3 regions of the Leclercia sp. W6 genome follow, and region 3 is predicted to be linked to each of the others. Evidence: predicted binding sites of a transcription regulator. Region 3 holds the regulator's gene; each other region holds the start of a gene.
What was found. The regulator LexA, encoded in region 3, represses DNA repair genes until DNA is damaged. The targets are predictions, from matches to a motif close to TNCTGTATGTACATACAGNA.
Positions count from the first base shown of each region.

Region 1: uvrB (excinuclease ABC subunit UvrB) is a predicted target of LexA. The motif match lies at 7,921-7,940, and genes of this name have one in related genera.
Region 2: mutH (DNA mismatch repair endonuclease MutH) is a predicted target of LexA. The motif match lies at 3,339-3,358, and genes of this name have one in related genera.

Region 1 is NZ_CP031104.1:2,251,124-2,261,285, reverse strand. Features, by position in the region: gene hutH (histidine ammonia-lyase) at 1-934, shown strand, start outside; gene DVA43_RS11085 (kinase inhibitor) at 1,076-1,552, opposite strand; gene bioA (adenosylmethionine--8-amino-7-oxononanoate transaminase) at 1,597-2,904, opposite strand; gene bioB (biotin synthase BioB) at 2,974-4,014, shown strand; gene bioF (8-amino-7-oxononanoate synthase) at 4,011-5,168, shown strand; gene bioC (malonyl-ACP O-methyltransferase BioC) at 5,152-5,907, shown strand; gene bioD (dethiobiotin synthase) at 5,900-6,604, shown strand; gene DVA43_RS11055 (ABC transporter ATP-binding protein) at 6,564-7,268, opposite strand; gene uvrB (excinuclease ABC subunit UvrB) at 8,016-10,031, shown strand; gene yvcK (uridine diphosphate-N-acetylglucosamine-binding protein YvcK) at 10,124-10,162, opposite strand, start outside.
Region 2 is NZ_CP031104.1:4,652,252-4,662,413, forward strand. Features, by position in the region: gene lplT (lysophospholipid transporter LplT) at 1-769, shown strand, start outside; gene DVA43_RS22980 (NADP(H)-dependent aldo-keto reductase) at 911-1,951, opposite strand; gene DVA43_RS22985 (YgdI/YgdR family lipoprotein) at 2,068-2,286, opposite strand; gene mutH (DNA mismatch repair endonuclease MutH) at 2,416-3,108, opposite strand; gene rppH (RNA pyrophosphohydrolase) at 3,793-4,323, shown strand; gene ptsP (phosphoenolpyruvate--protein phosphotransferase) at 4,336-6,582, shown strand; gene lgt (prolipoprotein diacylglyceryl transferase) at 6,768-7,640, shown strand; gene thyA (thymidylate synthase) at 7,647-8,441, shown strand; gene DVA43_RS23015 (prepilin peptidase-dependent protein) at 8,625-9,089, shown strand; gene DVA43_RS23020 (prepilin peptidase-dependent protein) at 9,080-9,643, shown strand; gene DVA43_RS23025 (DUF2509 family protein) at 9,640-10,044, shown strand; gene DVA43_RS23030 (prepilin-type N-terminal cleavage/methylation domain-containing protein) at 10,029-10,162, shown strand, end outside.
Region 3 is NZ_CP031104.1:3,338,674-3,348,835, forward strand. Features, by position in the region: gene alr (alanine racemase) at 1-375, opposite strand, end outside; gene dnaB (replicative DNA helicase) at 407-1,819, opposite strand; gene DVA43_RS16280 (quinone oxidoreductase) at 1,905-2,888, shown strand; gene pspG (envelope stress response protein PspG) at 3,077-3,319, opposite strand; gene dusA (tRNA dihydrouridine(20/20a) synthase DusA) at 3,461-4,456, opposite strand; gene DVA43_RS16295 (conjugal transfer protein TraF) at 4,537-5,847, opposite strand; gene DVA43_RS16300 (cupin domain-containing protein) at 6,012-6,500, opposite strand; gene zur (zinc uptake transcriptional repressor Zur) at 6,612-7,127, shown strand; gene DVA43_RS16310 (CsbD family protein) at 7,196-7,405, opposite strand; gene dinF (MATE family efflux transporter DinF) at 7,547-8,866, opposite strand; gene lexA (transcriptional repressor LexA) at 8,930-9,538, opposite strand; gene DVA43_RS16325 (diacylglycerol kinase) at 9,648-10,016, opposite strand.

The sequences.
Region 1 (10,162 bases), 1.1 Mb from region 3:
CGGCACCCAGGCCTCCACCGCCTTTGCCCTGCGCGGCCTGTTTGAAGCCGAAGATCTCTTTGCCTCGGCGGTGGTCTGCGGGGCGCTGACCACCGAAGCGGTGCTCGGCTCCCGTCGTCCATTTGATGCCCGTATCCACGGGGTGCGCGGCCAGCGCGGGCAGATCGACGCCGCGGCGCTGTTCCGCCACGTTCTGACCGACACCAGCGCCATTGCCGAGTCGCATCATAACTGTGACAAGGTGCAGGATCCCTACTCCCTGCGCTGTCAGCCGCAGGTGATGGGCGCCTGCCTGACCCAGTTGCGCCAGGCGGCAGAGGTGCTGCTGGTGGAATCCAATGCCGTCTCTGACAACCCGCTGGTCTTCGCGGCGGAAAGTGAGGTGGTCTCCGGCGGCAACTTCCACGCCGAACCGGTGGCGATGGCGGCGGATAATCTGGCCCTGGCGATTGCCGAGATCGGCGCGCTCTCTGAACGCCGAATCGCGCTGATGATGGATAAACATATGTCCCAGCTGCCGCCGTTCCTGGTGCGCAACGGCGGGGTGAACTCCGGCTTTATGATTGCTCAGGTCACCGCCGCGGCGCTGGCGAGCGAGAACAAAGCGCTGTCGCACCCACACAGCGTGGACAGCCTGCCCACCTCTGCCAACCAGGAAGACCATGTCTCAATGGCTCCGGCGGCAGGTCGTCGTTTGTGGGAGATGGCGGGCAATACCCGTGGCGTGCTGGCGGTCGAGTGGCTGGCGGCAGCGCAGGGCTGCGATTTGCGTGATGGCCTCACCTCCAGCCCGCTGCTGGAGCAGGCGCGTCATATCCTGCGGGAGCAGGTGGCGCACTATGATGATGACCGCTTCTTCGCCCCGGATATTGATGCAGCGATGGATCTACTGAAGAAAGGGAGTCTGGCGGGGATGTTACCGGCCTTCCTGTAAAACATGCCCGGTGGCGCTTCGCTTACCGGGCCTACAAATGCCAACGTAGGCCGGGTAAGGCGAAGCCGCCACCCGGCAAATGCCCGGCGGCGCTGCGCTTGCACGGGCCTACGGTTTTGTGCATTTTCCAGGCCTGTTTTTTTACGAATACATCGCCGTAATGGAGGCACTCCCCAGGGTATGAAAATGGACGTTAAAGCCCACCATCGCGCCGCTCGCCTCTTCATCCACCTCAATCCTCTCCACATCCAGGGCATGCACCGTAAAGATATAGCGATGGGTTTCGCCCTTAGGCGGCGCTGCGCCGCCATATCCCGCTTTACCAAAATCGGTGCGGGTCTCTATGGCACCCTCCGGCAGCGCTACCAGCGACGAGCCTGACCCCTGCGGCAGTACGCGGATATCGGCCGGGATATTGGCGACAATCCAGTGCCACCAGCCGGAGCCGGTAGGCGCATCGGGATCGTAGCAGGTGACGACAAAACTTTTGGTGCCCGGCGGCACCTCGTCCCACGCCAGATGCGGAGAGATGTTATCTCCCTCGTAACCCATACCGTTAAACACGTGGCGCAGCGGCAGTTTATCGCCGTCGCGCAGATCCTTACTGATGAGTTTCATACTGTTCCTCCGTAATAAGCTCAGCCAGAAGTGTAACGCATAAACTAGATCGCAAAGTGCGCAGGTTCCTGTACGGCATCCACCACCGCGGCGGTCAGCTTGCTGAGCTGGTCACGGCTGATCGGATACGGCGGCATCAGATAGATTAGCTTGCCGAACGGCCGCACCCAGACGCCGCGCGCCACAAAGAAGCGTTGCAGGGCTGCCATATTCACCGGATGGGTCGTTTCGACGACGCCGATGGCCCCCAGTACCCGCACGTCGGCGACACATTCTGCCTCCCGCGCTGCCGCCAGCTCATCTTTCAGCTGGGCTTCGATGGCGGCCACCTGGGTCTGCCACTCGCCGCTCTCCAGCAGGGCCAGGCTCTCACTGGCGACGGCGCAGGCCAGCGGGTTACCCATAAAGGTCGGGCCGTGCATAAAGCAGCCCGCCTCGCCGTTGCTGATGGTCTCGGCCACCAGGCGGGTGGTGAGGGTGGCGGAGAGGGTCATGGTGCCGCCGGTCAGGGCTTTGCCGAGGCAGAGAATGTCCGGCGTAATCCCCGCATGCTCGCAGGCAAACAGTTTGCCGGTGCGCCCGAAGCCGGTGGCAATCTCGTCGGCAATGAGCAGGATACCTTCCCGGTCGCACATCCTGCGGATGCGCTTCAGCCATTCCGGATGGTAGATGCGCATGCCGCCCGCACCCTGCACGATGGGCTCAAGGATCACCGCGGCAATCTCGTGGCGATGGGCCGCCATCAGGCGGGCAAAGCCGACCATATCCTTCTCGTCCCACTCGCCGTCAAAGCGGCTCTGCGGCGCCGGGGCAAAGAGGTTTTCCGGCAGGTAGCCCTTCCACAGGCTGTGCATCGAGTTGTCGGGATCGCAGGCCGACATCGCCCCGAAGGTGTCGCCATGATAGCCGTTGCGGAAGGTGAGGAACCGCTGGCGGGATTCGCCTTTGGCGTGCCAGTACTGCAGGGCCATTTTCATCGCCACCTCCACCGCCACCGAGCCGGAGTCGGCCAGGAATACGCACTCCAGCGCGTCGGGGGTCATCGCCACCAGCCGACGGCAGAGATCTACCGCGGGAGGATGGGTGATCCCGCCGAACATCACGTGCGACATGCGGTCAATCTGCGCTTTCATCGCGGCGTTCAGCCGGGGGTGATTGTAGCCGTGAATGGCCGCCCACCAGGAGGACATGCCGTCTACCAGCTGCTCGCCGCTGGCCAGCGTCAGCTCGCAGCCGTGGGCTTCCGTCACCGGATACACCGGCAGGGGCTGGGTCATGGAGGTGTAAGGATGCCAGATATGTTGCCGATCGAAGGCGAGATCGTCCGTTGTCATAATCGACTTGTAAACCATTTTGAAAACATTTAGGTTTACAAGCATAAACCGAAACCACACTGAACTAAACCCCTTTGGAGATGCCCCATGGCTCACCAGACTCGCTGGACAATGTCGCAAGTCACTGCATTATTTGAAAAACCCCTTCTTGAACTGCTGTTTGAAGCGCAGCAGATTCACCGTCAGCACTTCGATCCGCAGCAGATTCAGGTCAGTACGTTGCTGTCGATCAAGACCGGCGCCTGCCCGGAGGACTGTAAATACTGCCCGCAAAGTGCGCGCTACAAAACCGGCCTCGAATCCGAGCGGCTGATGGAGGTGGAGCAGGTGCTGGAGTCGGCGCGTCAGGCGAAAAACGCCGGGTCGACCCGCTTCTGCATGGGCGCGGCGTGGAAAAACCCGCACGAGCGCGACATGCCTTACCTCGAACAGATGGTGCAGGGCGTTAAGGCGATGGGGCTGGAGGCCTGCATGACCCTCGGCACGCTGGATGACAGCCAGGCGCAGCGCCTGGCCTCGGCGGGGCTGGATTATTACAACCACAACCTCGACACCTCCCCGGAGTTCTACGGCAACATCATCACCACCCGTACCTACCAGGAGCGTCTGGACACGCTGGATAAAGTGCGTGAGGCGGGCATTAAGGTCTGCTCGGGCGGCATTGTGGGCTTAGGCGAAACGGTCACCGATCGCGCCGGTCTGCTGTTACAGTTGGCGAACCTGCCCACGCCGCCGGAAAGCGTGCCGATCAACATGCTGGTGAAGGTGAAGGGCACCCCGCTGGCCGATAACGACGACGTTGACGCCTTTGATTTCATCCGCACCATTGCGGTGGCGCGGGTGATGATGCCAACCTCCTATGTGCGCCTCTCGGCGGGCCGCGAGCAGATGAACGAGCAGACCCAGGCGATGTGCTTTATGGCCGGGGCCAACTCTATCTTCTACGGCTGCAAACTGCTCACCACCCCGAACCCAGAAGAGGACAAAGATGTCCAGCTGTTCCGCAAGCTGGGGCTGAATCCGCAGCAGACAGCGGTTCTCACCGGCGATAACGAACAGCAGCACCAGCTGGAACAGCAGCTTTTCAACGCCGATACCGACCAGTTCTACAACGCGGCGACGCTATGACCTGGCAGCAACGTATTGATGCCGCCCTCGATGACCGTAGGGCGGCAGACGCCCTGCGCGTGCGCACCCCGGTGGAAAACGGCGCAGGCCGTTTTCTCACCTGCGACCAGCGGCGCTACTCTAATTTTTCCAGCAACGACTATCTCGGCCTGAGCCAGCATCCGGCCCTTATCCGCGCCTGGCAACAGGGGGCGGAGCAATATGGCGTGGGCAGCGGTGGCTCCGGCCACGTCAGCGGCTACACCACGGCGCACCGGGCGCTGGAGGAGCAGCTTGCCGACTGGCTCGGCTACCCGCGGGCGCTGCTGTTTATCTCCGGCTTTGCTGCCAATCAGGCGCTGATTGCAGCCCTGACCGGCAAGGACGATCGCATCGTGGCCGACCGTTTAAGCCACGCCTCCCTGCTGGAAGCGGCCAGTCACAGCCCGGCCCAGCTCAGACGCTTCGCCCATAACGATGCCGCTCAGCTCGCTTCGCTGCTGGATAAACCCTGCGAGGGCCAGCAGCTGGTGGTGACCGAGGGGATCTTCAGCATGGATGGCGACAGCGCCCCGCTGGGCGATATCCATGCGGCGGCCCGGCGTAAGGGCAGCTGGCTGCTGGTGGACGATGCCCACGGCATTGGCGTCACCGGGCCAGAAGGGCGCGGCAGTGCGGCCCATCTGGGCGTCAAACCCGAGCTGCTGGTGGTCACCTTTGGCAAAGGCGTGGGTATCAGCGGCGCGGCGGTACTGTGCAGCGACCCGGTGGCCGACTATCTGTTGCAGTTTGCCCGGCATCTCATCTACAGCACCAGCATGCCGCCTGCCCAGGCGGTGGCGCTACTGGCAGCCTTTAACCTTATTCGCAGCGATGAAGGCGATGCGCGGCGGCAGCGGCTCTCGGCGCTTATCAGCCAGTTCCGCGCAGGCGTGAGCGGCCTTCCGCTTGAGATCACCGCGTCGCAAAGCGCCATTCAGCCGCTGATTGTGGGCGAAAACGCGCGCGCCCTGCATCTGGCACAGACCCTCAGAGAGAAGGGGATCTGGGTGACGGCCATTCGTCCGCCCACCGTACCGGCAGGCACGGCGCGCTTACGCCTGACCCTGACGGCGGCCCATGAAGCGGCAGACATCACCGCGTTACTGGAGGCGCTGCATGTCGCAAGTGAATAAACAGGCCATTGCCGCCGCCTTTGGCCGGGCGGCGCAGAGCTATTCCCGTCACGACGCGCTCCAGCGGCAAAGTGCCGACGGGCTGCGGGCGCTGCTCGCAGAAAACGCCTTCCCCAGCGTGCTGGACGCTGGCTGTGGCCCGGGCAGCAACAGCCTCGCCTGGCGCAGAAGTGGCAGCGTGGTGACGGCAATGGATCTCAGCGCCCTGATGCTGGACGAAGCGCGCCGCAACCGGGCGGCCGACCACTACCTGCAGGCGGATATCGAAGCCATTCCGCTGGCGGATGCGCAGTTCAGCCTGGTCTGGAGCCATCTGGCGGTGCAGTGGTGCGCCAGCCTGCCGCAGGCGCTGGCGGAGCTCTGGCGCGTGGCGAAGCCCGGGGGCAGGGTGGCCTTTACCACGCTGCTCAACGGCTCCCTGCCGGAGCTGAAGCAGGCCTGGCAGGCGGTAGATACGCAGCCGCACACCAACCGCTTTCTGAGCCGGGAAGAGGTAAATAATGCTCTCAGTGGCTGGCGGCACCGCTGTGCGGTCCAGACCATCACGCTGCACTTTGACGATGCGCTTGGCGCCATGCACTCCCTGAAGGGGATCGGCGCTACCCATCTACACGCCGGACGGGCCGCCCGGCTCTTAACCCGGGGACAGCTGCAGAACCTGGCGCAGGCCTGGCCGCAGCGTGATGGCAAATACCCGCTCTCTTATCAACTTTTTCATGGGATTATCGAACGTGACTGAACGCTATTTTGTCACCGGCACCGACACCGAGGTCGGAAAAACCGTCGCCAGCACTGCCCTGCTACAGGCGGCGCGGGCGCTGGGGCGCAACACCGCCGGCTATAAGCCCGTGGCCTCTGGCAGCGAAATGACCGCGGAAGGGCTGCGTAACAGCGATGCGCTGGCGCTACAGCGCAACAGCAGCGTGGCGCTGAGCTACCCGGCGGTAAACCCTTACACCTTCGCCGAACCCACCTCGCCGCATATTGTCAGCGCCGATGAGCAGCGTCCCATCGAGTTTAGCGTGCTTTCCGCCGGGCTACGCGCGCTGGAAAGCCAGGCCGACTGGGTGCTGGTGGAAGGGGCGGGCGGCTGGTTTACGCCGCTCTCCCCGGAGCAGACCTTCGCCGACTGGGCGATCGCCGAGCGCCTGCCGGTGATCCTGGTGGTGGGGGTGAAGCTGGGCTGCATCAACCACGCCATGCTGACCGCCCAGGCGATCCGCCAGGCGGGGCTGCATGTTGCGGGCTGGGTGGCGAACGGGGTGATGGCACCCGGCAAACGTCATGGCGAATACATGGCAACGCTGAAACGCGTACTGCCTGCACCGCTGCTGGGCGAAATCCCCTGGCTTGGCGAGCAGGCCGACACGGCGGATATTGGGCGTTATCTCTCTCTCAGCGCACTGGCGCCGTCGGCCCCATCCAGTGGGCAATAAGTGGGTCATCCAGCTCGCTGACGCGGCCCTGGGCCACGTTTCGCCCGCGGTATAGCAGGCAGAAGCGCTCCGCCACCCGGCGGATCAGCGACAGGTGCTGCTCGGCCAGCAGCACCGTTAGCCCCAGTTCGCGGTTAAACCTCAGCAGCAGCTGCGCCAGCCTGATGCTAAACAGCGGGCTGGCGCCACGGCTGGGCTCGTCGAGGATCAGCAGGCGAGGGCGGGTGACCAGCGCGTTCGCCAGTGCCAGCTGGTACTGCTGGTCGTCGTTCAGCCCTGACGCCCGCTGCTGGCGTAGCGGGTAAAGTTCCGGAAAGAACTCAAAAATTTCGCTACTCACCGACCCGCCCACGCTCCCTTTTGCCATCCGCGCGATATGCAGGTTCTCTTCTACCGTCAACTGGGAAAAAATCCGCCTGTCCTGTGGGACAAACCCAATTTCGGTTCCCGGAAGCCACTCACAAGGCGAGGCTCCGGCGTCATGCCAGACCATCGTACCGCTGGCGATAGGCAGCAGGCCGGCAATGCAGTTTACGAGGGTGGTTTTCCCCATTCCGGGCAGCCCGACCACCCCGGTACAGACGCCGGGCGGCAGATCGAGGTCAACGTTCCACAGGGTGTGGCGATCCCCGTAATACTGATTAACGGCACGCAGGCTCAACATGGTCTTACTCCTTTTCAGACATCAGTGTCCCCTGATACTCTGCAAGACTCTTGCCACTGGCCAAAAAAATAGCGTTTAAACCGCCTTTTTTCAGATTAGGTGCAAAAATAAGCGCTGCGAGGAGAGGGGGATGCACTGCGCCGGTGCCCCGTATGATTCACCTGGTGCAGGTACTATTTTGGTTAAAATGTGATCAATGTCTCACTGGTGGGTGAACGTTTTATTGTCATAAGATCGCCAACATTGGGTCATAAAAATTTTTTACCGTCTCGCTGTGGGTAAAAACCGGGAATTAGCCGAGTCACGCTCCGTATGGGCTGGAGGCAGTTATCCACTATTCCTGTGGATAACCATGTGCATTAGAGTTAGAAAACGCGGGGTAAGCGAGAGAATACGCGGCCTGCGCCTGAATTGCTGCGAAACGCGTCTTTTTGAAAATAATAAATGGAATCAATGCGTTAAATAAAATCAATCTTTGTCATTAAACGGTCACGATAATGCGCTTAAGTTCGGCGTCTCGCCTTGACAAATGTTAAAAAATAAAAAGTTCTGGGGATAACCGTGCGTTGATGGAATTTTATCCCGTCGCAGGCGAAATTTTGTGCAGCTTCGTTTGATTCTTGCCCAGGGTGGCACAAAACGTCGCGGTTGCCACTGTATTTATGTCCAGTATAATTTACTGGCAAAAATAGCCATCAAGAGTAAAATTACTCACCTGCCGTATCAACCATCATCAGGTCGCCGTTCATGAGTAAACCGTTCAAACTGAATTCCGCTTTTCGTCCTTCCGGCGATCAGCCTGAAGCGATTCGCCGTCTGAAAGAGGGGCTGGAGGATGGGCTTGCGCACCAGACGCTGCTGGGGGTGACCGGGTCGGGTAAAACCTTCACCGTCGCTAATGTGATCGCCGATCTCCAGCGCCCCACAATGGTGCTCGCCCCGAACAAAACCCTGGCGGCGCAGCTCTACGGCGAGATGAAAGAGTTCTTCCCCGAGAATGCGGTGGAGTACTTCGTGTCGTACTACGACTACTATCAGCCGGAAGCCTACGTTCCCAGCTCGGACACCTTTATCGAGAAGGATGCCTCGGTGAACGAGCATATTGAGCAGATGCGTCTGTCCGCGACCAAGGCGCTGCTTGAGCGCCGTGACGTGGTGGTGGTGGCCTCGGTATCGGCCATCTACGGCCTCGGCGACCCGGATCTCTACCTGAAGATGATGCTGCACCTGACCGTGGGGATGATTATCGATCAGCGCGCCATTTTGCGTCGCCTGGCCGAGCTGCAGTACACCCGTAACGATCAGGCGTTCCAGCGCGGTACGTTTCGCGTGCGCGGCGAAGTGATCGACATCTTCCCGGCGGAGTCGGACGACTTCGCGCTGCGCGTCGAGCTTTTCGATGAAGAGGTGGAGCGGCTGTCGCTGTTCGACCCGCTGACCGGCCATGTGGAATCGACCATTCAGCGCTTCACGGTCTACCCAAAAACCCACTATGTCACCCCGCGCGAGCGCATCGTGCAGGCGATGGAGGACATCAAGGTTGAACTGGCGGATCGTCGCAGGGTGCTGTTAGAAAATAACAAGCTGCTGGAAGAGCAGCGTATCAGCCAGCGTACCCAGTTCGATCTCGAGATGATGAACGAGCTGGGCTACTGCTCCGGTATCGAAAACTACTCGCGCTATCTCTCTGGCCGTGGGCCGGGCGAAGCGCCGCCAACCCTGTTTGACTACCTGCCGGCGGATGGCCTGCTGGTGGTGGATGAATCCCACGTCACCATTCCGCAGATTGGCGGGATGTATCGTGGCGACCGGGCGCGTAAAGAGACCCTGGTGGAGTACGGCTTCCGCCTGCCGTCGGCGCTGGATAACCGTCCAATGAAGTTTGAAGAGTTCGAGGCGCTGGCGCCGCAAACTATCTACGTCTCCGCAACGCCAGGCAACTACGAGCTGGAGAAATCGGGCGACGAGGTGGTGGATCAGGTGGTGCGTCCGACCGGCCTGCTGGATCCGATTATCGAAGTGCGTCCGGTGGCCACCCAGGTGGATGACTTGCTCTCGGAAATCCGCGCCCGGTCGGCCATTAACGAGCGTGTGCTGGTGACGACCCTGACCAAGCGGATGGCGGAAGACCTGACCGAATACCTCGAAGAGCACGGTGAGAAGGTGCGCTATCTGCACTCGGATATCGACACCGTGGAGCGCATGGAAATTATCCGCGATCTGCGTCTTGGCGAGTTCGACGTGCTGGTGGGGATCAACCTGCTGCGTGAGGGGCTGGATATGCCAGAAGTGTCGCTGGTGGCGATTCTGGACGCCGACAAAGAGGGCTTCCTGCGTTCCGAGCGCTCGCTGATCCAGACCATTGGTCGTGCGGCGCGAAACGTTAACGGTAAAGCGATTCTCTACGGGGATAAGATCACCCCGTCGATGGCGAAAGCGATCGGCGAAACCGAACGCCGTCGCGAGAAGCAGCAGCGCTATAACGAAGAGCACGGGATTGTTCCGCAGGGGCTCAACAAGAAGGTGGTGGATATCCTGCAGCTTGGCCAGAATATCGCGAAAACCAAAACCAAGGGACGCGGCAAGTCGCGCTCACCGGTTGAGGCCGATACCGTGGCCCTGACGCCGAAAGCGCTGCAGCAGAAAATCCACGAGCTGGAAGGGCAGATGATGCAGCACGCACAGAACCTGGAGTTCGAAGAGGCGGCGCAGATCCGCGACCAGCTGCATCAGCTACGGGATTTATTCATCGCCGCGTCGTAGTTTGTACCCGGTGGCGCTTACTGGCTCAACAACGGCACTCTGCCTGTAGGCCCGGTAAGCGAAGCGCCACCGGGCATTACAGGCCGTACAAGCTAACCCAACGCCTGAATCGCTCTCTCCAGCGCCACGCG
Region 2 (10,162 bases), 1.3 Mb from region 3:
CTCCACCATTGCGGCGATCCTGCTGGGCTCGGTAGCCGGCGGCGTGCTGGCGGACTGGCACGTGCTGGCGGCGCTGGGGGTCTGTGCCGTGGTGTATGGCGGGGCGGTGCTTGCCAACCTGTTTATCCCGAAACTGCCGGCGGCGCGTCCGGGGCAGTCCTGGCGCTTTACGCCGATGACCGCCAGCTTCTTTAACGCCTGTCGCGTACTGTGGCGTAACGGCGAAACCCGTTTCTCACTGATGGGCACCAGCATGTTCTGGGGGGCAGGGGTGACGCTGCGCTTCCTGCTGGTGCTCTGGGTGCCGACGGCGCTGGGCATTACCGATAACGCCACGCCGACCTATCTCAACGCCATGGTGGCGGTGGGGATCGTGCTGGGCGCGGGGGCTGCGGCGAAGCTGGTGACGCTGCAAACCGTCGCCCGTTGCATGCCTGCCGGGGTCCTGATCGGCCTGGTGGTGCTGATCTTCGCCCTGCAACATGCGCTGTTGCCTTCCTATGCGCTGCTCTTCCTGATGGGGATCTGCGGGGGCTTCTTTGTGGTGCCGCTGAACGCGCTGCTCCAGGAACGCGGGAAGCATACCGTCGGCGCGGGAAATGCCATCGCGGTGCAAAATCTCGGCGAAAACGCCGCCATGCTGCTGATGCTCGGTCTTTACTCGCTTGCGGTGAAGGTGGGCGTGCCTGTGGTGGGCATTGGCGTCGGGTTTGGCGGACTGTTTGCGGTGGCGATAGCGGCGCTCTGGGTGTGGCAGCGTCGTCGATGATGTGGCGGCGGCTACGAAATCCGCCTTTGACCTTGTAGGCCCGGCAAGCGAAGCGCCGCCGGAGCGACTTGTTGGGTGGTGGCTTCGCCTTACCCGACCAATGAAACTAAAAAGGCAACTGTCGTTGCCTTTTTGCGTTTATTACGGTGCCGGATAGGTATACACCTGATGCACCGCCTCAATCTCCGCTAACACCTCTTCGCTCAACTCCAGATGGAAGCTTTCGATATTCGTTTTCAGCTGCTCCATGGTGGTCGCGCCCAGCAGGGTGCTGGCGACAAACGGCTGACGGCGCACAAAGGCCAGCGCCATCTGCGCCGGATCGAGCCCGTGACGTCTGGCGATATCGACATAGGCTGCCACCGCTTTTTGCGTCTGCTCGCCGCTGTACCGGGTAAAGCGGCTGAAGAGGGTATTACGCGCTCCCGCCGGTTTTGCGCCGTTAAGATACTTACCGGTCAGCGTACCAAAGCCCAGGCAGGAGTACGCCAGCAGCTCAACACCTTCATACTGGCTCACCTCCGCCAGACCCACTTCGTAGCTGCGGTTCAGCAGGCTGTACGGGTTCTGAATGGTCACGATACGCGGCAGGTCGTGCTTGTCCGCCAGGTGCAGATAACGCATCACGCCGAACGCCGTTTCGTTAGAGACGCCGATGTAGCGGATTTTGCCCGCGCGCTGGCACTCGGTTAACGCTTCCAGGGTTTCCAGCAGCGTGACAACAGGGGCGCTGTCGCTCCAGCTGTAGCCCAGTTTGCCAAAGCAGTTTGTTGCGCGCTGCGGCCAGTGAACCTGATAGAGATCGAGGTAATCGGTCTGCAGACGCGTCAGGCTGGCGTCCAGCGCGGCGCGGATGTTTTTACGATCGAGGACCTGATTCGGGCGAATGCCGCTGTCGTTATTGCGGGAGGGGCCGCTGACCTTGGAGGCGACAATCAGCTTTTCGCGATTACCGCGCTTTGCCAGCCAGTTGCCGACGTAGGTTTCAGTTAAGCCCTGCGTTTCAGGACGTGGCGGAACCGGGTACATTTCCGCGACATCAATCAGGTTAATGCCCTGGCTGACGGCGTAATCGAGTTGTGCATGGGCATCGGCTTCGCTATTTTGTTCACCAAATGTCATCGTGCCCAACCCCAGTTGGCTTATCTCAAGAGCGCTATGGGGGATACGGTGATAATGCATAGCCGGCTTCCTTATTTGACATGTTATCTGCGTCAGGAAACTCCCGACAAAGGACTATAAACATGACAGAGGGGAAGAGAAAAATCAAAAGGCCAGCAAGCCGCTGACCTTTATTATTATCTTTCTATAATCTGTGAAACTTCGTCGCGGTTAATCTGCATATTGTTACCCTGCTGATCGCGGTAGCTGACCAGCCCGGTATCATCGTCGACTTCGGGTTTGCCGTCGGTCAGAATCATACGACCATCTTTGGTCGCCATGACGTAGTCGCTGCTACAACCAGAAACGGCAAACGCTAAACCAACTGCCGAGATTATCACTGCCCATTTCTTCATTCTTGTTACCTCCGCCTGGCTCGTGTTAGTTATCAGTGTAGTAATAACTCTGCCGTTGCTTTTCTGAAAGTGGTCAATTCTGAAAAAACAGGGAAATGTGTGATAAAAAGCAACATTCTGGCTAAAAAGTCAGGTATTCAGAAGAAAGTGACGTGCCAGCAACGCGCCCGTGAAGTTTTTTTTCAAATAAAAGCCCCGGGGCAGGGTGAGGATCGGTTCGCCGCGTGCGCCAATGGCTTCGGTGAGCGCTTTACTGTTTGCGGCTTTTGGCCGTAGCTGGAGCACCTCGCCGTGGCGGGCAGTGATGCGCTCAACCTGACCCAGAACGATCATGTCCATCAACTCCTCCCAGTCCAGACGCAGCTGACGATCCTCTTCTTCGTTCGGGCTCCAGATCAGCGGGGCTCCCACGCGACGGGCGGCCAGCGGGATCGCGCGATCCCCTTCAACCGGGATCCACAGCACGCGTTTCAGCTTATGCCGCACGTGACTGCTCTCCCATGTGATCCCCGTATTGCCGGTTAGCGGCGCCACGCAGACAAACGTCGTCTCCAGGGGGCGGCCTGCGCTGTCGATGGGGATGGTCTTGAGCTCTACCCCCAGGGCGGCAAAATCCTGTTCAGGCTTACTGCCCGCGCTGGCACCCAGCCACAGCTCCAGCAGAACGCCTGTCCAGCCTTTATCGCGCTTAAGATCGGGCGGAATGGGCAGGCCTGCCAGGGCAGCGAGTTCACCCAGCGAATAGCCCGCCAGACGCTGCGCTTGTTGCAGTAACACCGCTTCTGTAGCAGGAGGCGAAGAGAGGGGAGCGAGGGGAAGCATGATAATTGCCTTTTGGTTGAAAAATGAACAGCAGTTTTCCACCGCACTGAAAGAGTTTATCTTTTTCTTTTTGCATGTGCCAGGTTAGTGATTTATATGTATTTTTATGGGCATTTTCCCCTGCGCTGCCGGTCGGTTATCCAGGTTGTCCAAATCTGGTCACTGACAATAAACAGGATCTTACACCCAGTTATCCACAGAAAAATGGGATAACTGGGAATAACCCCCACTACTGTTTCCATTTACAGCCTTGACGCGCGACGAAAATCGAAAATTCAGACAAAATGTGCCTAACTTATTGGCACAATCTGTGGATAAAACCGACGTTGCTCGATCTTTCATCAGCACAACGATCTTTCAGGTGACCTGCATCACACAATGCTGTGCATTTCACAGATAATCTCATTTAAACTAATGAAAAATAGAGAGTTGTAAAAAACGCTAATCTCTGCAATATTCAGAGTGATCTGGGTTGTCCATCGGTAATTCCATACTTCTTCACAACTCTATCCACAGAAAAAGTGTATAAAATTGCCCTTCCGGGCGGTCATCTGTTTATAACTCCGATGATAATTGTGAGTTATTCAAATGTTATTCGGCTCCAGGCCCGAAAGAGAGTGGTTTACCGCCTCACTGGAGTGTGAAACAATCATTTATATATAAGGTTTAGTTTGGGGTAGTCCGGTGATTGATGACGATGGCTACCGCCCGAATGTAGGTATCGTAATTTGTAATCGCCAGGGGCAGGTCATGTGGGCCCGGCGATATGGTCAGCACTCCTGGCAATTTCCCCAAGGCGGGATTAACCCTGGAGAGTCCGCAGAGCAAGCGATGTATCGGGAGCTGTTCGAAGAAGTTGGCTTAAGCCGCAAGGATGTTCGCATTCTGGCTTCGACCCGCAACTGGTTGCGTTACAAGTTACCGAAGCGTTTGGTGCGTTGGGACACAAAGCCGGTATGTATCGGCCAGAAACAGAAATGGTTTCTTCTGCAATTGGTGAGCAGCGATGCGGATATCAATATGCAAACCAGCAGCACGCCTGAGTTTGATGGCTGGCGCTGGGTCAGCTACTGGTATCCCGTTCGGCAGGTCGTGTCGTTTAAGCGCGATGTTTACCGTAGGGTGATGAAAGAGTTCGCAAGTGCCGTAATGATGCTTCAGGAGGTTCCTCCTAAGCCCCAGAGCGCACCTGCCTGGCGACGTAAAAGAGGTTAAGCTACGCACATTATGCTCACCCGCCTGCGCGAAATAGTCGAGAAGGTGGCCAGTGCCCCACGGCTCAACGAGGCGCTGGATATTCTGGTCACTGATATCTGCCTTGCGATGGAAACCGAGGTCTGTTCGGTCTATCTGGCCGACCACGACCGCAGGTGTTACTACCTTATGGCCACGCGCGGATTGAAAAAACCGCGTGGTCGTACCGTTGCGCTGGCGTTTGATGAAGGCGTAGTGGGTCTGGTCGGGCGTCTGGCCGAACCCATCAACCTTGCCGATGCGCAAAAACACCCCAGCTTCAAATATATCCCCTCCGTAAAAGAGGAGCGTTTTCGCGCCTTCCTGGGCGTACCGATCATCCAGCGTCGTCAGCTGCTGGGCGTGCTGGTTGTGCAGCAGCGTGAGCTGCGTCAGTACGACGAAAGCGAGGAGTCATTCCTCGTTACGCTGGCCACGCAAATGGCGGCTATTCTCTCCCAGTCCCAGCTCGCGGCGCTGTTTGGTCAGTACCGGCAGACACGTATTCGCGCCTTGCCGGCCTCACCCGGCGTCGCGATCGCCGAAGGCTGGATGGACGCCACGCTGCCGCTCATGGAGCAGGTTTACGAAGCCTCTACGCTGGACACCGCCCTTGAGCGCGAACGTCTGACCGGCGCGCTGGAGGAGGCTGCCAACGAATTTCGCCGCTACAGCAAGCGCTATGCCGCAGGTGCGCAAAAAGAGACGGCAGCGATCTTCGATCTTTATTCACACCTGTTGTCTGATGCCCGGCTCCGTCGGGAGCTGTTTGATGAGGTCGACAGGGGCTCGGTGGCGGAGTGGGCCGTCAAAAAGGTCGTCGAAAAATTCGCCGAACAGTTTGCCGCCCTGACCGATGGCTATCTGAAAGAGCGTGCCGGGGATCTGCGTACCTTAGGTCAGCGTCTGCTGTTCCATCTCGATGACACCATTCAGGCTGCCAATACCTGGCCGCCGCGCTTTGTGCTGGTGGCGGATGAGCTTTCCGCCACCACGCTCGCGGAGTTGCCGCAGGACAGACTGGCCGGGATCGTGGTTCGCGACGGCGCCGCCAACTCCCACGCCGCCATTATGGTGCGGGCGCTCGGGATCCCGACCGTAATGGGGGCCGATATTCAGCCCTCTGCGCTGCACCGCCGAACGCTGGTGGTGGGCGGCTATCGCGGCGAGCTGCTGGTCGATCCTGAACCGGTACTGTTGCAGGAATATCAGCGCCTTATCAGCGAAGAGAATGAGCTGAGCCGTCTGGCGGAAGACGACGTCAACCAGCCTGCGGCGCTGAAAAGCGGTGAGCGCATCAAGGTAATGCTGAATGCTGGGTTAAGCCCGGAACATGAAGAGAAGCTCGGCAGCCGTATTGATGGTATCGGTCTCTACCGCACCGAGATCCCGTTCATGCTGCAAAGCGGCTTCCCCTCTGAGGAGGAGCAGGTGGCGCAGTATCAGGGCATGCTGCAGATGTTCAACGACAAGCCGGTGACGCTACGTACGCTGGACGTTGGCGCAGATAAGCAACTGCCGTACATGCCTATCAGCGAAGAGAATCCCTGCCTGGGCTGGCGAGGGATCCGCATTACCCTCGATCAGCCGGAGATCTTCCTGATCCAGGTGCGCGCCATGCTGCGCGCCAATGCGGCGACCGGCAACCTCAGTATTTTGCTGCCAATGGTCACCAGCATTGACGAAATCGACGAAGCCCGCCGCCTGATCGAGCGTGCCGGACGCGAAGTCGAAGAGATGATCGGCTACGAAATACCGAAGCCGCGCATTGGCGTGATGCTGGAAGTCCCGTCGATGGTCTTTATGCTCCCGCAGCTGGCCACGCGCGTCGACTTTATTTCGGTGGGCACCAACGACCTGACCCAGTACATGCTGGCGGTGGATCGCAACAACACCCGGGTGGCGAGTATTTACGACAGCCTGCATCCGGCGATGCTGCGCGCGCTGGCGATGATTGCCCGCGAGGCGGACGCCAACGGTATTGATCTGCGTTTATGCGGTGAGATGGCGGGCGACTCAATGTGTGTAGCGATCCTGATTGGTCTCGGCTTCCGCCACTTGTCCATGAACGGACGTTCCGTTGCCCGCGTGAAGTATCTGCTGCGCCATATCGACTTTGAAGAGGCCCAGCAGCTGGCGAAACGCAGTCTTGAAGCCCAGCTGGCAACGGAGGTGCGGCATCAGGTGGCGGCCTTTATGGAGCGTCGCGGCATGGGCGGGCTGATCCGCGGCGGACGTTAGGCACCAGGTATCCCTCAGCGTCTGCGCCGGGGGATACAAACCCCTATACACATCTTTTACATCTCTGGCGCAACCTCCACGCTCGCTTGTGCTATGATTCGCAACTTTGGAGCGCAGGGTACTCCTCTGCGCGCTTCTCTACCGCTGTCCACTTTCAGCGGAATAACAACATCTTGTGGTGACAGATGAACAGTGGCTATCTGCATTTTCCGGAGTTTGATCCGGTCATTTTCTCAGTAGGACCCGTCGCGCTGCACTGGTACGGATTAATGTATCTGGTCGGTTTCGTCTTTGCCATGTGGCTGGCTGGCCGTCGCGCCAAACGCCCGGGCAGCGGCTGGACCAAAGACGAAGTGGAGAACCTGCTGTATGCCGGTTTCCTCGGCGTTTTCCTCGGTGGACGTATCGGCTATGTGCTGTTTTACAACTTCCCGGTCTTCCTGAACGATCCGCTCTACCTGTTCCGCGTCTGGGACGGCGGCATGTCCTTCCACGGTGGCCTGATTGGCGTCATTCTGGTGATGGTCATTTTCGCGAAGCGCACCAAACGCAGCTTCTTCCAGGTCTCTGACTTTATTGCGCCGCTGATCCCGTTCGGTCTGGGCGCAGGCCGTCTCGGTAACTTTATCAACGGCGAGCTGTGGGGCCGTGTCGACCCGAGCGTACCGTTTACTATGCTGTTCCCGCAGTCCCGTGCCGAAGATATGGCTCTGCTGCCGTCGCACCCGGAATGGCAGTCGATTTTCGACACCTACGGCGTCCTGCCGCGCCATATGTCGCAGCTGTATGAAATGGCGCTGGAAGGGGTGGTGCTGTTTATCATTCTGAACCTGTTCATCCGTAAACCGCGCCCGACGGGCTCCGTCTCTGGCCTGTTCCTGATTGGTTATGGCGCGTTCCGCATTATCGTGGAATTCTTCCGCCAGCCGGATGCGCAATTTACCGGGACATGGGTCCAGTACATCAGCATGGGGCAAATCCTCTCCATTCCGATGATCGTCGCGGGTATCGCAATGATGGTCTGGGCGTACCGTCGTCCACAGCAACAGGTCTCCTGAGGAATCATGAAACAGTATCTTGAACTGATGCAAAAAGTGCTCGATGAGGGCACGCCAAAAAACGATCGTACCGGTACCGGCACCCTCTCCATTTTTGGGCACCAGATGCGCTTCAACCTGCAGGAAGGCTTTCCGCTGGTCACAACCAAGCGCTGCCACTTACGCTCAATTATTCACGAGCTGCTCTGGTTCCTGCAGGGCGACACCAACATCGCTTATCTGCGCGAGAACAATGTCTCTATCTGGGACGAATGGGCAGACGAGAACGGCGACCTGGGCCCGGTATACGGCAAGCAGTGGCGCGCCTGGCCGACGCCGGATGGCCGCCACATTGACCAGATCACCACCGTGATGAACCAGCTGAAAAACGATCCCGATTCACGCCGTATCATTGTGTCGGCCTGGAACGTGGGCGAACTGGACAAGATGGCCCTGGCTCCGTGCCATGCGTTTTTCCAGTTCTACGTGGCGGATGGCAAACTCTCCTGTCAGCTCTATCAGCGCTCCTGCGATGTCTTCCTCGGCCTGCCGTTCAACATCGCCAGCTATGCGCTGCTGGTGCATATGATGGCCCAGCAGTGCGACCTGGAAGTGGGTGATTTTGTCTGGACCGGGGGGGATACCCACCTCTACAGCAACCATATGGAGCAGACCCACTTGCAGCTGACTCGCGAGCCGCGCGCGCTGCCGAAGCTGATTATCAAACGTAAGCCGGACTCTATTTTCGACTATCGCTTTGAAGATTTCGAAATCGAAGGCTACGACCCGCATCCGGGGATCAAAGCGCCTGTAGCGGTCTGATGCTGCAATCCTGACACAACCGGCGCACTCTGCGCCGGTTTTTTTACGCCTGTCGTCGTCTTTTGCGAGCCTGCTTCCGCGAGAATTGCAACGGGCTGCAATCCCTCATAAAGCGCGGAAAGCGCCTCGTAATTCGCCTAATGTCGCCTCGATCTGTTTCTTTTCCCCCGGCACACTGCCGCCATGAAAAAGGAAAAGGGGTTTACCCTCATGGAAATGCTGATCGCCCTCTCGCTCATCATGACGCTGAGCGCTGCGGGGCTGTACGGCTGGCGATCCTGGCAGCAGCAACAGCAGCTATGGCAGACGGCGCGCCAGGTGCGTGATTTTCTGGTGGTGCTACGCAATGATGCCTGGCGAAATAACCGCGACCATATCGTCACACTCAAACAGGACGGCAAGCGGTGGTGCCTGTTAAAGACGGGGATTCCCGCGTGTGAGGCGGACAATGCCTTTGTGCTAATCCCGCAGTGGTCGGATATCAGCCTTACCGAGTTAACGCCGGGGTTGGGATTTTACGGTTTGCGGGATACCGCCTGGGCCGGAAGGGTGCGTCTGCAAAGCCAGGCCGGCGAGTGGCTTATTCTCATCTCCTCATGGGGACGTATTCGGATGTGCAACGGCAAGGGAGCGTTCGCATGCCGGTAAAGCAGCGGGGATTTTCCCTCACGGAAGTGCTCATCGCGATGGCGATAAGCAGCGTGCTGCTGTTAAGCGCAGCGCGGTTTTTGCCCGCGCTCCAGCAGTCAGTCACGCGGCTCACGAAACAGCAGGAGCTTGAAGAAGAGCTTTGGCTACGCATAACCACTATCGGTAAACATCTGCAGCGGGCGGGGTATTGCGCGGGCGAGTGCACTGGCGAGGCGTTAAAAGTGGGGCAGGGTGGTGAATGTGTCATTGTGCAGTGGGACGAAAACAGCAGCGGCCGCTGGGAAACCTCCCCGCCTGCCGCTGCGGAACAGACCGGGTTTCGCCTGAACGGCGGTGCGCTGGAAACAGTGCGCGGCGCGACACAGTGTGAAGGTAAGGGGTGGGAGAGAATAACCGATCCCGACCGGATCACGGTCCTGCGTTTTCAGGTGCAGCGCATTGCCCGCGCAGGCTTTGCGCCGGAGCTGAGTCTGATGCTGGCGGCCGCCGTCAACGCGCAGCGTGACGGCGGCGTTGAGGTGCGCCACATCGTTACCGGGTTTAATTTATGAGCCGCGAACGGGGAATGTCATCGCTGGCGCTGGTGCTCCTGCTGTTAATTCTGGGTAGCCTGATGCTGGCCGGACTTAACCAGCAGCTCGACGCGCTACTGCGTATCGTCAGTGCAGAACGGCAGGCGATACAGCATCAGGCTACCGCCCAGTCGGCGCTGGAGTGGGGAAGAACGCTCGACTGGCAAACGCAGGTGGACTATGCGTGCCAGCAGCATCCTCTGCAGCCCTGGCGAGTCTGTTTACGTCTGACCGGGGGGCGCGCACTGCTTATCGCCAGCAGCGATAGTATCACGTTGTGGCGTCTGGGCGAGGTAAAGGCAGACGGCGTACATTTTTTGCCCCACGGCTGGAGCGATTTTTGTCCCCTGAAGGAGAGGGCGTTATGTCAGCCACAATAGCCAGACAGAAAGGGTTCAGCATCGTGGAGGTCCTGCTGGCAATGGTGCTGATGGTCATGGTCGTCACCGCGCTGGCGGGTTACCATCGTGTTTTAGCCAGTCGGTTTGTCACGCTTGA
Region 3 (10,162 bases):
AGTGTCGAGCTTCATCCACACGGTGACGGGCTCGCTGAGCACCGTATTTTCCAGTGCTTCGAGCTGTTCCAGATTGTGTACGGCGGTATGCAGCCGTTGCGTGGCGATAGTCGGGAGATCGGCGGCGTTAAAGAAGCCTTCGAGCAGCAGAATCGGCTGGGTGATCCCCCCTTCGCGCAGGCGCAGGGCTTCTTCGAGACGGGCGACGCCAAAGGCGTCGGCATCAGGGAGCGTTCGCGCGGTCTCAATGAGACCGTGTCCGTAAGCGTTCGCTTTCACGACTGCAACGAGCTTGCTGGCGGGCGCCAGTTCACGCAGGCGTTGCAGGTTGTGTCGCAGAGCGCGGCGGTTAATGACTACTGTTGCCGCTTGCATTGCAAATCCTTGTTAAAAGAAGGTCGGAGAGTTATTCGTCATCGTATTGCGGGCCAGCATAGTTGTCGAAACGCGACCACTGGCCGTTAAAGGTAAGCCGCACCGTACCGATGGGGCCGTTACGTTGCTTACCGATAATAATTTCCGCGATCCCTTTCAGGTCGCTGTTCTCGTGATAAACCTCGTCACGATAGATGAACATGATTAAGTCGGCATCCTGCTCGATAGAGCCGGATTCACGCAGGTCGGAGTTAACCGGACGTTTGTCGGCACGCTGCTCCAGGGAGCGGTTAAGCTGCGACAGCGCAACCACTGGCACCTGCAACTCTTTCGCCAGCGCTTTCAGCGAGCGGGAGATTTCGGCGATCTCAAGCGTTCGGTTATCAGAGAGCGACGGGACGCGCATCAGCTGGAGGTAGTCGATCATGATCAGACCAATGCCGCCGTGCTCGCGGGCGATACGGCGCGCGCGGGAGCGCACTTCCGTTGGCGTCAGACCGGAAGAGTCATCAATATAGATATTACGTTTTTCCAGCAGGATGCCCATGGTGCCGGAGATCCGCGCCCAGTCCTCATCGTCCAACTGCCCGGTACGAATACGGGTCTGGTCCACGCGGGACAGCGAGGCCAGAGAACGCATCATGATCTGCTCGGAGGGCATCTCCAGACTGAAGATTAAAACTGGTTTATCCTGCAACATCGCCGCGTTTTCGACGAGGTTCATCGCAAATGTCGTCTTACCCATCGACGGACGGGCGGCGACGATAATCAGATCCGACGGCTGCAAACCGGCGGTCTTTTTATTCAGATCGTCATAGCCCGTGTTAACGCCCGTCACCCCATCGTGCGGCTGCTGGAACAGCTGCTCAATACGCGAGACGGTGGCGTCCAGCACGTCGGCGATGTTCTTCGGCCCTTCATCTTTATTGGCCCGACTTTCGGCGATTTTAAATACCCGGGATTCGGCCAGGTCGAGCAGTTCATCGCTGTTACGCCCCTGCGGATCGAAACCGGCTTCGGCGATTTCATTGGCAACGGAAATCATGTCGCGTACCACCGCACGTTCACGCACGATGTCAGCATAGGCGCTGATGTTCGCCGCACTTGGGGTGTTTTTCGACAGTTCAGCCAGATAAGCGAAGCCGCCTACCGACTCCAGCTGCCCCTGACGCTCCAGCGATTCCGCGAGCGTGATCAGGTCGATAGGGCTGCCGGACTCCTGCAACCGCGCCATTTCGGTAAAGATATGGCGGTGCGGTCGGGTGTAGAAATCGTCAGTGACCACGCGTTCGGCGACGTCGTCCCAGCGTTCGTTATCCAGCATTAAACCGCCCAACACCGACTGTTCCGCTTCGATCGAGTGAGGCGGAACCTTTAATCCGGCTAACTGGGGATCGCGTTCCCGGGGTTCAGTCTGTTTGTTGAAGGGTTTGTTTCCTGCCATAGTGAAGGGAGCCGAGATAGAAGTAGGGTCGATATTTTACCATGTTTTATGACATATACCCCACCCTAATGTCATTGGAGGATAAATGGCAACGCGTATTGAATTTAATAAACACGGCGGCCCGGACGTTCTCAGGGCGGTAGAGTTCACTCCCACCGCGCCTGGGGAGAACGAAGTCCAGGTCGAAAACAAAGCCATTGGTATTAACTACATCGACACCTACATCCGCAGCGGGCTCTATCCGCCCCCTGCTCTGCCGAGCGGTCTGGGTACCGAGGCGGCGGGCGTGGTGGTGAAAGTCGGTAGTGCGGTAAAACATATTAAAGAGGGCGATCGCGTGGTGTATGCGCAATCGGCTCTCGGGGCCTACAGCTCGGTCCACAACGTCCCGGCAGATAAAGCAGCGATTCTGCCCGGCGCCATCTCCTATGAGCAGGCAGCCGCCTCCTTCCTGAAGGGGCTGACGGTCTTCTACCTGTTGCGCAAAACCTACGAAATCAAACCTGACGAACAGTTTCTGTTTCACGCTGCCGCCGGCGGTGTGGGCCTGATCGCCTGCCAGTGGGCAAAAGCGCTGGGGGCTAAACTCATCGGCACGGTGGGTAATGCGCAAAAGGCGCAGCGCGCGCTGCAGGCGGGCGCCTGGCAGGTGATTAACTACCGTGAAGAGAGCATTGTTGAGCGGGTGAAAGAGATCACCGGCGGCAAGAAGGTGCGTGTGGTGTATGACTCGGTGGGGAAAGATACCTGGGAAGCCTCGCTGGACTGCCTGCAACGTCGCGGTTTGATGGTTAGCTTCGGCAATGCTTCCGGCCCGGTGACCGGCGTTAACCTCGGCATTCTTAACCAGAAAGGGTCGCTGTTTGCCACCCGTCCTTCGCTGCAGGGCTATATCACCAACCATGACGAACTGGTCGAGGCCAGCAACGAGCTGTTCTCGTTGATTGCCAGCGGCGTGATTAAGGTGGATGTGGCCGAGGCGCAGAAGTATCCGCTGAGTGATGCGCAACGCGCGCATGAAGTGCTGGAGAGTCGGGCGACGCAGGGGTCGAGTTTGCTTATCCCTTGATAAAAAATTGGGCTTCCCGTGGGAAGCCCTTTTCTTTCTTTGCTTTTTTTTAGTTCGGCTGTATGTAGGGTACAGCGCGATGAATTCTTTAACGGCGGTCATAGTGACAGATTCGATAACTAAATCCTATTCTGTTCTAAGTGATGATGCCGTAAAAGTTGCAAGGATGTGACGAACCGCTCAATACCTTAGTAACGAAAACGGTTATTGCGCTGATAGCGTGGGAGTTTTGGCGATTTAATCGCCCGAATTGCCCACACCACCGCCACGGCTAACAGCAACCACGGCAACAGTTTCAACATCAGGGCAAACAGTCCCCCGATAAACATCACGACTGTCGCAACCACCAGTGCGGCGATGATCCCCAGCAACGAGACGCCGGTTGCCAACAGCATGACAAAAAATCCAATCACAAAAAGTAGTTCCAGCATGGCTCTCTCCCAAATGCATCACAACGATACGCTGATGTGATATTTACAAGATCCGTGCCAAAAATAACCTATTGATATTGAAACAAAACGCCCGGCAATGCGGTGCCGGGCGTGGTGAATTTGACGAAGTTTTGGTGAAAATTATCGTTTGTCTGCCACCAGACGCAGCGCCTGCTCCAGCACCTCGATATCGGCACCCGCTTTATGGGCGTTTTCACTCAGGTAACGACGCCACTGCCGCGCCCCCGGGATACCCTGGAACAGCCCCAGCATATGACGGGTGATATGGCCCAGATAGGTGCCGTTGCTCAGCTCGCGCTCAATGTAAGGGTACATCGCCCGCACCACCGCCACCGGGTCACGATCGGCAACGTCCACACCAAAGATTTTGCGATCTACCGCCGCCAGCACGCCCGGGTTCTGGTACGCCTCACGGCCCACCATAACGCCGTCCATATGCTGCAGATGCCCTTTCGCCTCTTCAAGGGACTTAATGCCGCCGTTAATGGACATGGTCAGCTGCGGGAAATCGCGCTTCAGTTGATACACGCGCGGGTAATCCAGCGGCGGGATCTCACGGTTCTCTTTCGGGCTCAGGCCTGAGAGCCAGGCTTTGCGGGCATGGATGATAAACATCTCGCACTCGCCCTTGCCAGCCACCGTACCGATGAAATCACAGAGAAATTCGTAGCTGTCCTGATCGTCGATGCCGATGCGGGTTTTTACCGTCACCGGAATGGATACCACGTCGCGCATCGCTTTCACGCAGTCGGCCACCAGCTGCGCATTACCCATCAGGCAGGCGCCGAACATGCCGTTCTGCACGCGATCGGAAGGACAGCCAACGTTGAGGTTAATCTCGTCGTAGCCACGCGCCTCAGCCAGCTTAGCGCAGTGCGCCAGCGCCGCCGGATCGCTGCCGCCCAGCTGCAACGCCACCGGATGCTCCTCTTCGCTGTAGGCGAGATAGTCACCCTTGCCGTGAATGATCGCCCCGGTGGTCACCATCTCGGTATAGAGCAGAGTGTGGCGCGACAGCAGACGCAGGAAGTAGCGGCAATGTCTGTCTGTCCAGTCGAGCATCGGCGCGATGGAAAAACGGTGGGCAGGATAGCGGGACGAGTTTTCTGACGACATGGCGAAGTTTTAAGCATCTGGTGAAAATGGGGCGCTACTATAGCACATATTCGCCGGAGGCCGAGCGCCTCCGGATGCCTTCAGAAGGTCAGGCTCAACTGGGCCCCGGCTCCCCAGGTTTCATCTTCCCCGTAAATACCGGTCAAATCGATATGCACGGTATTAAACGGCGCAAAGCCTAACCCGCCCGTGAAGACGTTGCTGTCGTTGCCCCTCACGTCACCGCGAAAGCCTGCGCGCACCGCCAGCCAGCTCAGCGGGGTCACTTCTGCCCCCACGCCGACATACTGCGCGTCTTCTTCGCTCTTAAAGCCGCGGGTTTCGGTCAGATCGCCATCGGCGCTGAGGGTAAGCAGGCCGGTATGCCAGGCGACACCCGCCGTGACCAGCGGGCGGATCTGGTATGTGTCCTGATAGCTCACCACCTGCCCGGTACGCCCGTTGAGAATGCGGATGTCGTTGGTATCAATATCACGTGATAAGAGGTTCTGCCCGCTCAGGCCCACCGTCCAGTTCTCACCAAAGTCCACCGCGACGCCGACATCAACGTTAAAACTGGTATCGTCGTTACGGTAGCGGCTGCTGTTAAAGTCGCCGCTGTCATAGGTATAAATGGAAGTGGTGTAGTTATAGAGCCAGGTTTGCTGCAGTTTCGGCATGACGCCCACCGAAACCGGCAGGTCGCTTACCGTAAACTGACGGGCAATCGCCACGCCATAGTCGGAGACGATGGCCCCTCTGCCCATGGCAACAGAGTTAAGATTGCGGGTAATCACGTCGCTGCCGTTGCGCGCCGCGCTCAGCGCCATCTGGTTGGTCATTCCCGGGCTACCCTGCAATCGGCGTAAAAAACCGATGTCCTGAGGATCGATTTCTGAGCTAACGCGGGCATGAGCATTAGCTTTGGCGACAAACGCCAGCGACAGGCCGGAACCCGGGATGCTCACGGCTATCCCACCGCCGGCGTTGGCATGCGCCGTTTTGCCATCAAGAAATTCCAGCTGATCGGCAAGGTTGCCGGCGGCTCTCTGCAGCTCACTGAGCGTGCCTTGCGGATCGGCGGCGATCTGCGCCACGGTCAGATCGTCGATCATCTGCCGATCGTCGGTGATCTCATCGCTGATTTCATCGATCTTATCCTGCAAATTGTCTTTATCGCTAATTTGCGCTCCCACGGAGGGGAAAATGATGGCGACGTCATCCTCCTCTTTTGATTTTGCCAACAGCGCCGGGTTAATGAATACCCCGCTGCCATAATGGGCCGATGCAACGCCTGTTCCGCCCATTGCATCGCCGCGTGCTTCCGTCCAGGTAGTTGCGGCTCCAGCCTGATGAGACAAAAGAATACCGGTGGCAATTCCAGCCACAGAAAGTTTGAGTTTTATTTTCACAGGACACCTGACTTATTTTGGGTAAATTAACCCCGGCGGCTATACGCCGCGCAGGGAAATACGTCCTCTGTGAAAAAAGTATTAGAAGCTAAATATGTCTTAAACTTTAGTATTAGATAAGATATTGATTTCCTTATGTCTTTAAATAGGTATAGAACAAGAATTTATTTTCGCCCGGGTTTTCCATCATGCGGACCAAAAAATTGTGGCGGGTGATCGATCCAGCGATCTTCGCGGGTGGCGGCATATACTGCATTTAGCGGATAATAAATTCGGTTATATTTTTTATTGGCTTCGCCCACCACTAATAACCGCACTTCTTCAGTGGTGTTATTAATAAAGGTGTGGCAGACACCCGTCCCGGCCGGAAATCCTACGCTGTCTCCCGGCTCCAGCTTCCATAAATACCCGTTGATCCAGGCTTCGGGATAACCCTCCAGCACATAGATAAACTCCTCTTCATCGCTTTCGGCATGTGGATAAGAGGTACGACGCCCTGGCGGCAGGCGTTCATGGTGAATACCGAGGCGGCCTAAGCCAAGCGCTCGAGCCAGGGGCGCGCCAATGGAGAAACGCTCTGTGCTGTCGGGATAGGTTGAGTTATCGGCCCCTTCTACCTCACGCCAGTGTCGAATATAGTCCGGTCTTTTCATCTTTTAGTCCCCGTGGTTTTTCGTCAGGGTAGCACACCTGCTGGATCTCGGCGTTTAGGCCAGAACATGGTAAACTGGCGGTTTGTTATTCCATGTTATTCGAGGTGCAAAATGGAAACGTCCACAATGCAGGCACTGTTAGCGCAAGCCGAAAAGCTGTGCGCGCAACGCAATGTGCGCCTGACTCCGCAGCGCCTTGAAGTGTTGCGCCTGCTGAGCCTGCAAAATGGGGCCATCAGCGCTTACGACCTGCTCGATCTGCTGCGCGAAAGCGAGCCGCAGGCAAAGCCCCCTACCGTATACCGGGCGCTCGATTTTCTGCTTGAGCAGGGTTTTGTGCATAAAGTGGAATCGACCAACAGCTATGTGCTGTGCCACCTGTTCGATCAGCCTACCCACACCTCAGCGATGTTTATCTGCGATCGCTGCGGCAGCGTGAAGGAAGAAGGCGCGGAAGGGGTGGAAGACATCATGCATACTCTGGCGGCGAAAATGGGATTTGCCCTGCGTCACAATGTGATTGAAGCGCACGGCCTGTGCCGCAACTGCGTGGAAGTTGAGGCCTGCCGCCATCAGGAAAATTGCCAGCATGACCACTCTATCCAGCTGAAAAAGAAGCCGCGCTGAGCACAAAAAAAGGGGCGACCTGAGGGTCGCCCTGAGCGTACATCCGTGTACCTGCGGGTAGCGCTGAGTTACCAGCGATAGTTGTTACGGGTTTCCCAGTCACCAACTTCTTTCTCCGCCTGGTCTTTCTCATAACCATAGCGTTCCTGAATTTTCCCCACCAGCTGGTCACGTTTACCTTCGATAACGGTCATGTCATCGTCAGTCAGGTCGCCCCACTGTTCTTTTACTTTACCTTTGATCTGTTTCCAGTTACCGCCGACTTGGTCTTTATTCATCATCGATTCCTCTTCGCTCGGTCGTTAAGGATAAGTTCGTCCTGAAATACATTTCGTGCTGGACGTGATAATAATTATAGATAAGCGTGCGGCGTTGGGTTTGTTATTCGGAATCTTTTACCATTCAGTAAGGTGAAGCCGTTATTGAAACCAGGTACCGTTGCGCCAGTGCCGGTGCCAGATCCAGCCCAGAGAGAGCCCCCGCAGGGCCAGGAACACGCTCAGGGCCAGCCACAGGCCATGATTCCCCAGCCAGGGCAAGGTGAACAGCGTCAGACCAAACCCGGCGGCCGCGACGGCCATACTGTTGCGCATCTCTGCGCCACGGGTTGCGCCGATAAACATGCCGTCGAGCAAATAGCACCAGACCCCCACCACCGGCAAAATCACCTGCCAGACAAGATAATGGCTCGCCAGCGCGCGCAGCTCTGGCAGCGAAGTCAGCAGCGCCACGATCGGGTTGCCTGCCAGGGCATAGACAAGCGCGAAGGCCAGCGCCACCATGCCAGACTGACGGCAGGCTGCCCGCCATACTTCACGCAGCTGGCCGCTTTCCCGGGCGCCATAGGCCTGCCCGGAGTGCGCCTCAACCGCATAGGCAAAACCATCCAGCGCGTAGGCAGTAAAGGTGAGTAGCGTCATCAGCACGGCGTTAACGGCGATAATCTCCGGCCCCAAACGCGCGCCCAGCACCGTCAGCGCGCCGAAACAGAGTTGCAGCAGCAGCGAGCGCAGCATAATGTCCCGGTTCAGGGCCAGCAGCTTGCGGATATTGCCCCGCCAGCTCGCTTTCAGCAGCGCCAGGGAAATGCCGCGCAGAGCCAGCACCCGCCAGACCATCCACAAGCCGAGCAACAGGGTGGCGTATTCGGCGACAGCGGTCGCGAGAGCGGCCCCCTGCACGTTCATTTTCAGCCCGATCACCAGCCATAGATCCAGCACGATATTGAGCAAGTTACCCACCACCAGCAGGATCACCGGTGCCCGGGCATACTGCACCCCCAGCAGCCAGCCGAGCAGCACCAGGTTAGCCAGCGATGCCGGGGCGCTGAGCCAGCGGATCTCGAGGAAGCGCCGCGCCTGATGCAGCACATCCTCGCTGCCGCCCACGATATGCAGCGCCAGATCGATAAGCGGTGTGCGCAGCAGCACAATCAGTAACCCGGCGCCGAGCGCGAGGATCAACGGCTGCACCAGCGCCCGGGCCAGACGCAGCGGATCTTTTGCGCCATAGGCTTGGGCGGTGAGCCCGGTGGTGCTCATGCGTAAAAAGAGCAGCAGCATAAACAGGAAGCTGGTTGCCGTGGCGCCGATGGCGACACCGCCCAGATAGACCGGAGAGTCGAGATGGCCGATAACGGCGGTATCCACCAGCCCCAGCAGCGGGACGCTGATATTGGAGACGATCATCGGGAGGGCAAGACGCCACAACGCCTTGTCTGAAGCAGTCAGCAGAGACATGTGTATGACCGGGAGAAAAAAGAAAAGCAGACTGCGGCGTTGCCGCAGTCTGTCAGAAAGAGGTTATAACCATTCACCGTTGCGGATGACGCCTACCGCCAGCCCTTCGATGGAAAAGTTATGTTCACGCAGATCGACAACAATCGGGGAAAACTCGCTGTTTTCCGGCAGCAGCTGTACCGTGTTGCCCTGTTTTTTCAGACGTTTAACGGTCACTTCATCATCTATGCGCGCCACAACGACCTGGCCGTTGCGCACATCCTGCGTTTTATGTACCGCCAGCAGATCGCCGTCGAGAATGCCGATATCCTTCATGGACATCCCGCTGACGCGCAGCAAGAAGTCCGCGCTCGGTTTGAACATGCCCGGATCGACCTGATAGTGGCCTTCAATATGCTGTTGCGCCAGCAGCGGTTCCCCGGCGGCGACACGACCGACAAGCGGAAGGCCCTCTTCTGCTTCAACCAGCAGACGAATACCACGAGACGCGCCGGAGACAATCTCAAGCACACCCTTACGCGCCAGGGCTTTCAGGTGCTCTTCAGCGGCGTTTGGAGAACGGAAGCCCAGACGCTGCGCGATTTCTGCACGCGTCGGCGGCATACCCGTCTGGCCGATATGATCCCGAATGAGATCAAACACCTCTTGCTGCCTGGTCGTTAACGCTTTCATTCCGCCCCCTGGGTGTATATACAGTTATGCTGTGAGTATATACAGCTAAAGGCGATTTTGGAACCACAAACCGCATAAAAAACCAGAGACTTGTTCGGTTTCTGAAGGCTTATCGCAAATGTCCCCAAAGCAGCGTGACCCAGGTAAACAGGGCAACGATAATCGCCATCAGCACAGCGGCAGAGCCCATATCTTTCGCCCGGCCCGAAAGCTCATGGAAGTCGCTGCCAATGCGGTCGACCACCGCCTCGATCGCACTGTTCAGAATTTCGACTATCATCACCAACATTACCGATCCAATCAGGAGTACACGGGTGATGGGATCAACATCCAGCCAGCAGGCAATAATAATCGCCGCGATGACTGCTACCCCCTCCTGGCGAAAAGCGGCTTCATTGATCCAGGCAGCACGAATGCCTTTCCAGGAATAGCCGGCAGCTTTAATGATTCGGGTTAACCCAGTGGTATTGTTGGCCATTAAAAGAAACCTTTCTTCGAAAATAGCGTCAGAAACGGTGGCTTAAGCGCGCTGCGCTGCCGCCGGAAGTATGACGGGTAACAACAGAAATTTTGCGCGCTTTCTGTTATCCTTGCGCCGCAATTGCATTTTTAACCAGAGGCTTT